2 regions of the Streptomyces sp. NPDC021115 genome follow, and region 1 is predicted to be linked to the other one. Evidence: riboswitches for the same ligand, from Rfam matches in the RefSeq annotation. Region 1 holds a riboswitch; the other holds the start of a gene.

Evidence for each region. A riboswitch is a leader RNA that binds a small molecule or an ion and turns the genes downstream of it on or off. The one in region 1 is predicted to bind S-adenosylmethionine.
Region 2: it holds a riboswitch for S-adenosylmethionine, as region 1 does, so the genes downstream of both, ACH4TL_RS26810 (aminotransferase class V-fold PLP-dependent enzyme) here and thrC (threonine synthase) in region 1, are expected to answer to the same signal.

Annotation. Positions count from the first base shown of each region.
Region 1 covers NZ_JBIRQF010000008.1:250,959-255,069, forward strand. The annotation lists gene ACH4TL_RS25370 (MoaD/ThiS family protein) at 1-24, opposite strand, end outside; gene thrC (threonine synthase) at 21-1,307, opposite strand; SAM riboswitch class I at 1,325-1,466, opposite strand; gene ACH4TL_RS25380 (glucosyl-3-phosphoglycerate synthase) at 1,654-2,601, shown strand; gene ACH4TL_RS25385 (trehalose-6-phosphate synthase) at 2,666-4,111, shown strand, end outside.
Region 2 covers NZ_JBIRQF010000009.1:182,868-186,978, reverse strand. The annotation lists gene ACH4TL_RS26815 (Lrp/AsnC family transcriptional regulator) at 1-158, shown strand, start outside; gene ACH4TL_RS26810 (aminotransferase class V-fold PLP-dependent enzyme) at 362-1,732, opposite strand; SAM riboswitch class IV at 1,885-2,002, opposite strand; gene trpD (anthranilate phosphoribosyltransferase) at 2,483-3,562, opposite strand; gene ACH4TL_RS26800 (cytochrome bc complex cytochrome b subunit) at 3,717-4,111, opposite strand, start outside.

The DNA of each region.
Region 1 (4,111 bases):
CGGGATTCGGACGTTGACGCTCATGCGAGGCCAGCCTCTCGGAACGAGTCAAGGGTGGGGCGGATGATGGCGGAGGGGCCCGTGGTGGGGGCCACCGCGTCGAGGGTCTTGAGGCCGTCGCCGGTGTTGAGGACGACGGTCGTCAGGGACGGGTCGAGCAGCCCGTCCTCGATCAGCTTCTTGGTCACGCCGACGGTCACGCCGCCCGCGGTCTCCGCGAAGATCCCCTCGGTGCGGGCGAGCAGCTTGATCGCGTCGACCACCTGCTCGTCGGTGACGTCCTCGACCGCCCCGCCGGTGCGGCGCGCGATGTCGAGGACGTACGGGCCGTCCGCCGGGTTGCCGATGGCCAGCGACTTGGCGATGGTGTTCGGCTTCTGCGGGCGCACCACGTCGTGGCCCGCCTTGAAGGCGGCGGAGACCGGGGAGCAGCCCTCGGCCTGGGCACCGAAGATCTTGTACGGCTTGTCCTCGACCAGACCGAGCTTGATCAGCTCCTTGAGCCCCTTGTCGATCTTGGTGAGCTGGGAGCCGGAGGCGATCGGGATGACGATCTGATCCGGCAGCCGCCAGCCGAGCTGCTCGCAGATCTCGTACGCCAGGGTCTTGGAGCCCTCGCCGTAGTACGGCCGCAGGTTGACGTTGACGAAGCCCCAGCCCTCACCCGCCGGGTCGCCGATCAGCTCGCTGCAGAAGCGGTTGACGTCGTCGTACGTGCCCTCGATGCCGACCAGGTCACCGCCGTAGACGGCGGCCATGACGACCTTGCCCGCCTCCAGGTCGTGCGGGATGAAGACGCACGAGCGGAAGCCGGAACGGGCGGCCGCGGCGCCCACCGCGCCGGCCAGGTTGCCGGTGGAGGAGCAGGACAGGGTGGTGAAGCCGAAGGTGCGGGCCGCCTGGACGGCGATGGCGACGACCCGGTCCTTGAAGGAGTGGGTCGGGTTGCCGGAGTCGTCCTTGACGTGCAGCTCGCCGGTCACGCCCAGCTCACGGGCGAGCCGGTCGGCCTTGACGAGCTGGGTGAAGCCCGGGCTCAGGCTGGGGAGGGTGGCCACGTCGGCGGGGACGGGCAGCAGCGGCGCATAGCGCCAGATGTTGTCCGGACCGGCCTCGATCTGCTTGCGCAGCCCCTCCGGGTCGCCGCTGGGAAGCTCGTACGCCACCTCCAGCGGCCCGAAACACGACCCGCACGCGAAGATCGGGCCGAGGTCGAAGCGCTCACCGCACTCGCGGCAGGACAGGGCGACGGCGGGGCCGAAAGCGGCAGCGGAAGTGGTTGAGCTTTCGACAGATTGCACAGCCATGGAGGCGAGGCCCTTTCTCCTCATCTTCCTCGGGACGCATTTCGCCACGAGACGGAATTGGCACCTTCCCGAGCTGGGAGCCTCGCTACAGGACGCGAGACCAGCTGGAGGGTTGCCGGGGCTTCAACGGGCCGTTCCCTCTGCCCCTCTGGATGAGCGGTATGGCCACCGGGCCGGACCCGGGGCATTTGTCCGCACCGTGGCCCCGACATACGGAGGTCACGTGCGTTGTTCAAGACTGTAACCGACGGCCCTGAGGGTTGAGCCAGCCGTCCGAACCGCGAGATGGATCACAACGATCACGCCGAGCGACATCACCGGCGATCACAGCAGGGAGACAAAACAGGTGCTGGATGAGGTGGAGCGCTGGCTGGAGCGCCGCTCCTGGTCGGCCGACGACCGTCCGCTGGACCGCCTGCTGGCCGCGAAGCGCCACGCGGCGACCAGCGTCAGTGTGGTGCTGCCCGCGCTGAACGAGGAGGCGACCGTCGGCGAGATCGCCGCCGCGATCCGCCGCGAGCTGATGACCGAGGCCATGCCGCTGGTCGACGAGCTGGTGGTGCTGGACTCCGGCTCCACGGACCGCACCGCCGAGGTCGCCGCGGCCGCCGGGGCGACCGTGGTGCACCGCGACGCGCTGCTGCCGCGGCTGCCAGCGCTGCCCGGCAAGGGCGAGGTGCTGTGGCGGTCGCTGCTGGCGACCGACGGCGACATCGTCTGCTTCATCGACGCCGACCTGCGCGAATTCGACGCGCGCTTCGTCTCCGGGATCGTCGGCCCACTGCTCACCGACCCCGGGGTGCAGCTGGTCAAGGGCATGTACGACCGGCCGCTGCGGGAGGCCGAGGGCCAGGGCGGCCGGGTCACCGAGCTGGTCGCCCGGCCGCTGCTCAACCTGCACTGGCCGCAGCTGGCCGGGTTCGTCCAGCCGCTGGGCGGCGAGTACGCGGCCCGGCGCTCGCTGCTGGAGCGGCTGCCGTTCCCCGTCGGGTACGGGGTCGAGCTGGGCCTGCTCGTCGACGCGCTGCACACGGTCGGGCTCGACGCCCTCGCCCAGGTCGACATCGGCGTGCGCAAGCACCGGCACCAGGACGGCAAGGCGCTCGGCCGGATGGCCGCGGCGATCTACCGCACCGCGCAGCTGCGGCTGGCCCGCGGCCATCTGGTGCGGCCGCGGCTGACCCAGTTCGAGCGCGGCGAGAACGGCTTCGAGCCGCGGACGACGGCGGTGGACACGGAGGAGCGGCCGCCGATGATCGAGATCCCCGAATACGCGGAGCGGCGCGCGGCGTAACCCTCGCGGGCAGAACAAACCGTACGTACGTTTGCGCCGGGTGCCCGATGGCTAGGCTCGCGACATGGCCGTTGAGCGCAGCGCACCGATCCTCGTCGCGTCCAACCGCGGCCCGGTCTCGTACGCGCTGGGTGAGGACGGTTCGCTCACCCCCAAGCGCGGGGGCGGCGGGCTGGTCTCCGGGCTGAGCGCGATCGGGCCCGACGCGGGCGCGGTCTGGGTGTGCGCCGCGCTCGGCGACGGCGACCGCGAGGCGGCGCGGCGCGCCCGGGCGGGCCATCTGCCCGCCGACCACACCGGCGGCCAGCAGGTCCGGATGCTGGACATCGCGCCCGACGTCTTCGCCGCCGCGTACAACGGCGTCGCGAACTCGGTGCTGTGGTTCGTCCACCACCTGCTCTACCAGACCCCCGTCGAGCCGGTCTTCGACGCGGAGTTCCGCGCCCAGTGGGCGGCGTACGAGGCGTACAACGCGGCCTTCGCCGACGCGCTCGCCCAGGAGGCGGCCGAGGGCGCGGTCGTGCTGGTGCAGGACTACCACCTGGCGCTGGTCCCCGGGCTGCTCCGGGCGCGCCGCCCCGACCTGCGGATCGGCCACTTCTCGCATACGCCCTGGGCGCCCCCGGACTACTACCGGCTGCTGCCGGACGACGTCGCGGCGGGCGTGCTGCGCGGCATCCTCGGCGGCGACCGCGCCGCCTTCCTCACCGGGCGGTGGGCCGCCGCGTTCGCCGACTGCTGTGCGGCGGTGCTCGGCGCGGAGATCGTCCGGGGCACCGACGGCTCCGCGGCCGGCGTGCGCTTCGAGGGCCGCGAGACCCGGCTCGGGGTGCACGGCCTCGGCGCCGACGCCGACTTCCTGCGGGAGCGGTCGCGCGCGGCCGACGTGGACGAGCGGCTGGCGGCCCTGCGCGAGCAGATCGGCCCCGGCGGCCGGAAGACGATCGTCCGGGTGGATCGCACCGAGCTGTCCAAGAACATCGTGCGCGGGCTGCTGGCCTACCGCCTGCTGCTGGAGACCCGCCCCGAGTGGCGCGAGCGCGTGGTCCACGTGGCCTTCGCCTATCCGTCGCGCCAGGACCTCGCCGTCTACCGCGACTACACCGAGCGGGTGCGGGTGCTCGCCGAGGAGATCAACGCGGAGTACGGAACGGAGGGCTGGCAGCCGGTCGCGCTCCATGTGAAGGACGACTTCGCCCGCTCCCTTGCCGCCTACCGGCTGGCCGACGTGGCCCTCGTCAACCCCATCCGGGACGGGATGAACCTGGTCGCCAAGGAGGTCCCGGTCGTCTCCGAGCGCGGCTGCGTGCTGGTGCTGTCGCGGGAGGCGGGGGCGTACGAGGAGCTGGGCGCCGACGCGGTGACGGTGAACCCGTACGACGTGGAGGCCACCGCCCGAGCCCTCGACGAGGCCCTGCGCACCCCGGACGCCGAACGGGCGGACCGCACGAAGCGCCTGGCAGCGGCGGCAACGGCCCTCCCACCCCGCGACTGGTTCCTGACCCAGCTA
Region 2 (4,111 bases), on a different contig from region 1:
CCATGGTGCGGGTGGCCCAGCACGACGACCTCGCGGACATCATCCCGGGCCAGATCTCCAAGGTCCCCGGCGTGGCCTCCACCGAGACGCACATCGCGTTCCGCACCTACTCGCAGCACGACCTGGAAGCGGCGTTCGCCATCGGCCTCGACAGCTGAGCGCTGTCCTCGCGCCTAGGGGGTGTCTTGTCGATCAGGCCGGATCAGCGAGCGGCGTCAGGGGGCACCTCCCAGCGGTAGCTGGGGGCGCGGTAGCTCGCAACCCGCGTGAGGAGAGCGCAGCGGCGCTGCGTGCGACGAGCGCGGGGCCGCGAGGTGCCGTGCCAGGCGTCGGGAGCCCGGCATGATCGGCAAGACACCCCCTAGCGCACGGGCACGCAGCGGCCGTCCTCCGTGCGGTACTCCCACCGCGCGCCGTCCCGGACCAGCTCCTTCACCGCCCGGACGAAGCGCTCCACATGCTCGTCCGGGGTGCCGGCGCCGAAGCTGACGCGGATCGCGTTCAGGGAGCGCTCGCCCGGGGCGGCCTCGGGCGCGCCGCACTCCCCCGGGTCGCCCGGCTCGCTGTCCAGCAGGGTCCGCAGCAGCGGATGCGCGCAGAACAGCCCGTCCCGTACGCCGATCCCGTACTCCGCGGACAGCGCCGCCGCGAAGTGTGAGCTGTTCCAGCCCTCCACGACGAACGACAGCACGCCCACGCGCGGCGCGTCGTCGCCGAACAGCGACAGCAGCCGCACCTCCGGCACCTCCGCCAAGCCCTCGCGCACCTTCGCGATCAGCTGGCGCTCCCGGGCCACCAGGTTGTCGAACCCGGCCTCGGTCAGCGCCTTGCACGCCGAGGCGATCGCGTACACCCCGATCACGTTCGGCGAACCGGCCTCGTGCCGGGCCGCGGTGGTGTGCCACTCGACGTCCACCCCGCCGTCGTCCCGCCGCGCGACCTTGCGGCTCGCGCCGCCGCCCGCCAGATACGGCCGCGCCTCGCGCAGCCAGTCGGCCCGGCCCGCCAGGACGCCCGACCCGAACGGGGCGTACAGCTTGTGGCCCGAGAACGCCACCCAGTCCACGTCCGACGCGGTGATGTCCACCGGGTGGTGCGGGGCCAGCTGCGCGGCGTCCAGCACGATGCGGGCGCCGTGTGCGTGGGCCGCCGCGGCCAGCTCCTCCACCGGCCACAGCTCGCCCGTCACGTTCGACGCGCCCGTCACGCACACCAGCGCCGGGCCGCCGTCCCGGCCCTCTCGCTGTGCCAGCGCCTTCTCCAGCGTCTCCACCGCCTCGCGCGGCGAGCGCGGCGCGCTCAGGTAGGTCACCCGGGTGTCCTCCCGCTGCTCCCACGGCAGCAGCGAGGCGTGGTGCTCGGTCTCGAACACGAACACCTCCGTGCCGGTCGGCAGCGCGGCGGCCAGCAGGCTGAGCGAGTCGGTCGTCGACCGGGTGAACACCACCTGGTCGTCCGCGCGGCACCCGAGGAACGCAGCGACCTCCTTGCGGCTCGTCTCGAACAGATCCGTCGACAGCTGCGACAGATAACCCGCCCCGCGGTGGACGCTCCCGTAGTAGGGCGCGTAGGCGGCGACGTCGTCCCACACCCGCCGCAGGGCGGGCGCGCTGGCCGCGTAGTCGAGCGCGGCGTACGTCACCTCACCACCGGTGACCAGGGGCACGGTGACGTCGCTGCCGAGGACGGGCAGCGGGGTGGGGGTCGCGACAGCAGAAGGGCACACGGACATGGCGAATTCTCCCGAAGGGGTTGCGGAGCTGCGAAATTCGCTCGACGCACGGTGAGATTGTGCGGAGCCATGGGGGAACGGGCTCTACAGCCCTAGCGCATTCGCTGCGTCACGGAAGAACTCCCTCGACCACCAGGACCCCTAGTGCGAGGGGTCCGCGCTTGCCGCACGCCTCGCTGCGAGCGGCCTGGTCATCACCCGGGGCACCCCGCCACGGACGGAGGGTTGCCGGACAGCGGGCCGGGGCCGAAGTCGCTGTCGCTCGTGACCTGGGAGGAGTATGCCATGCCGTGGGCCGACCGCCACCCCCGTCCGCATCCCGGACGCCAAGTTCCCCACCCCGCCCCTACCCGACCCCGGGGCTCCGCCCCCGGACCCCGCTCCTCAAACGCCGGAGAGGCTGGAAGGTACCCCCGGAGGGATTGGCGGGCTTGGTGGGGGGGGGCACCCCGATGGCCGGGGGTGCGCCCGGAAACTGGGGGGACGACCGGAGGCTGAGGTACCTCCCGAGGCTGGACGCCCCGAGGTGCTGGGAGCACACCCGGAAACCGGGGGGTACACCCGAGGGCTGAGGGGCCCCCGAGGGGCCGGGCATGTGACCTGGGCTGTGGGCAATCGTCCCGCGGAGGGGGCACCTCCCAGCGGTAGCTGGGGGAGGAACGGGTGGGCACAACCCGGCCACCGGGCCGCACCCGGCAACGAAACCCAAAGGCCCCCAGCCGGGCCGCACCCAGCGCGCGTCCGTACCGCCTACGCGTTGCTCGCCCGCACCCACCGCTCCAGGGCATCCCGGGCCGAGCCCGAGTCGATCGACTCGGCGGCCCTCGCCGCGCCCGCGGCGATGCGGGTGGCGAGGGGGGTGTCGGCGGGCTCGCGGTGCCAGTCCAGGGTGGCCAGGGCGGCGCCCGAGTTCAGGAGGACCGCGTCCCGGACCGGGCCCGTCTCGCCCGCCAGGACGCGCCGCGCGACATCCGCGTTGTGGGAGGCGTCCGCGCCGCGGAGGGACTCCACGGGGGCCAGGTCGAAACCGATGTCGCGCGGGTCGAAGGTCTCGCGGCGGACCTCACCGTCCCGGACCACCCACACCTGGGACGTCGCGGTCACGGTCAGCTCGTCGAGCCCGTCGTCGCCACGGAAGACCAGCGCCGAGGAGCCGCGCTCGGCCAGCACCCCGGCCATGATCGGGGCCATCCGGGCGTCGGCGACGCCCGTGACCTGGCAGCGGACCCGGGCCGGGTTGGTGAGGGGGCCGAGGAAGTTGAACGGGGTGGCGATGCCCAGCTCGCGGCGGGCCGCGGCGACGTGCCGCAGCGACGGGTGGAACTTGACCGCGAAGCACATGGTGATGCCCGCCTCCTCCGCGATCTCGGCCACCCGCGCCGGGCTCAGCTCCAGGTTGACGCCGAGCTTCTCCAGGACGTCGGAGGCACCGCTCGCGGAGGACGAGGCACGGTTGCCGTGCTTGACCACGCGCGCGCCCGCGCCGGCGGCCACCAGGGCGGACATGGTCGAGATGTTGACGGTCTTGGCGCGGTCGCCGCCGGTGCCGACGATGTCGACGGCCGGCCCGGGGACCTCGATCGTCCTGGCGTGCCCGTACATGGCACGGACCAGGCCGGACAGCTCGGCGACGGTCTCGCCCTTGGCCCGCAGCGCGACCGCGAACCCGGCGATCTGGGCGTCGGTGGCCTCGCCGCGCATGATGCGGTCCATGGCCCAGGCGGTGTCGTCGGCACCGAGGTCCTGGCCGCCGAGGAGGGCGCTGAGCACGTCCGGCCAGGTGCGGGCCGCCGCGGTGCTGTCGCCTCCGGCTGGGGTCACAACGTCCATGGTCCGCTCCTGAATGATGCCTGGCTCAAATGGATCAGCGCTCGATCAGGGCAAGCCTATCGGCCTGCACACGGCCAGGGCCCCGGGCCGGACGGTGAGGTCCGGGCCGGGGCCCTGGTCTGTGGCGTCAGATGACGGAAGAGATCAGAAGAGATCAGTGGTGGCCGTGGCCGCTGGTGATCTCCTTGTACTCCTCGGAGGTCGGCTTCGGGATGAAGGCGTCCTTGCCGTAGTACGACTTGGACAGCCTGGCCCGCAGCTTCTGCGACGCCGTGACCTTGCGGCGGACGCCGTTCTCGTCGACCTCGGGGCCGATCTCGTACGCCTTCGGCTGCTCGTGCTGGGTGAGCACGTGCAGCTGCTCCTGCGTGAGGGGCTCGTGCACCTCGATGAACTCACCGTGCGGCAGGCGCTTGATGATGCCGGTCTCGCGACCGTGCAGCACCTTGTCCTTGTCGCGCCGCTGGAGGCCCATGCAGATCCGCTTGGTGGCGATGAACGCGAGGGCCGGACCGGCGAAGAAGGCGATCCGCACGAACCACGTGATCG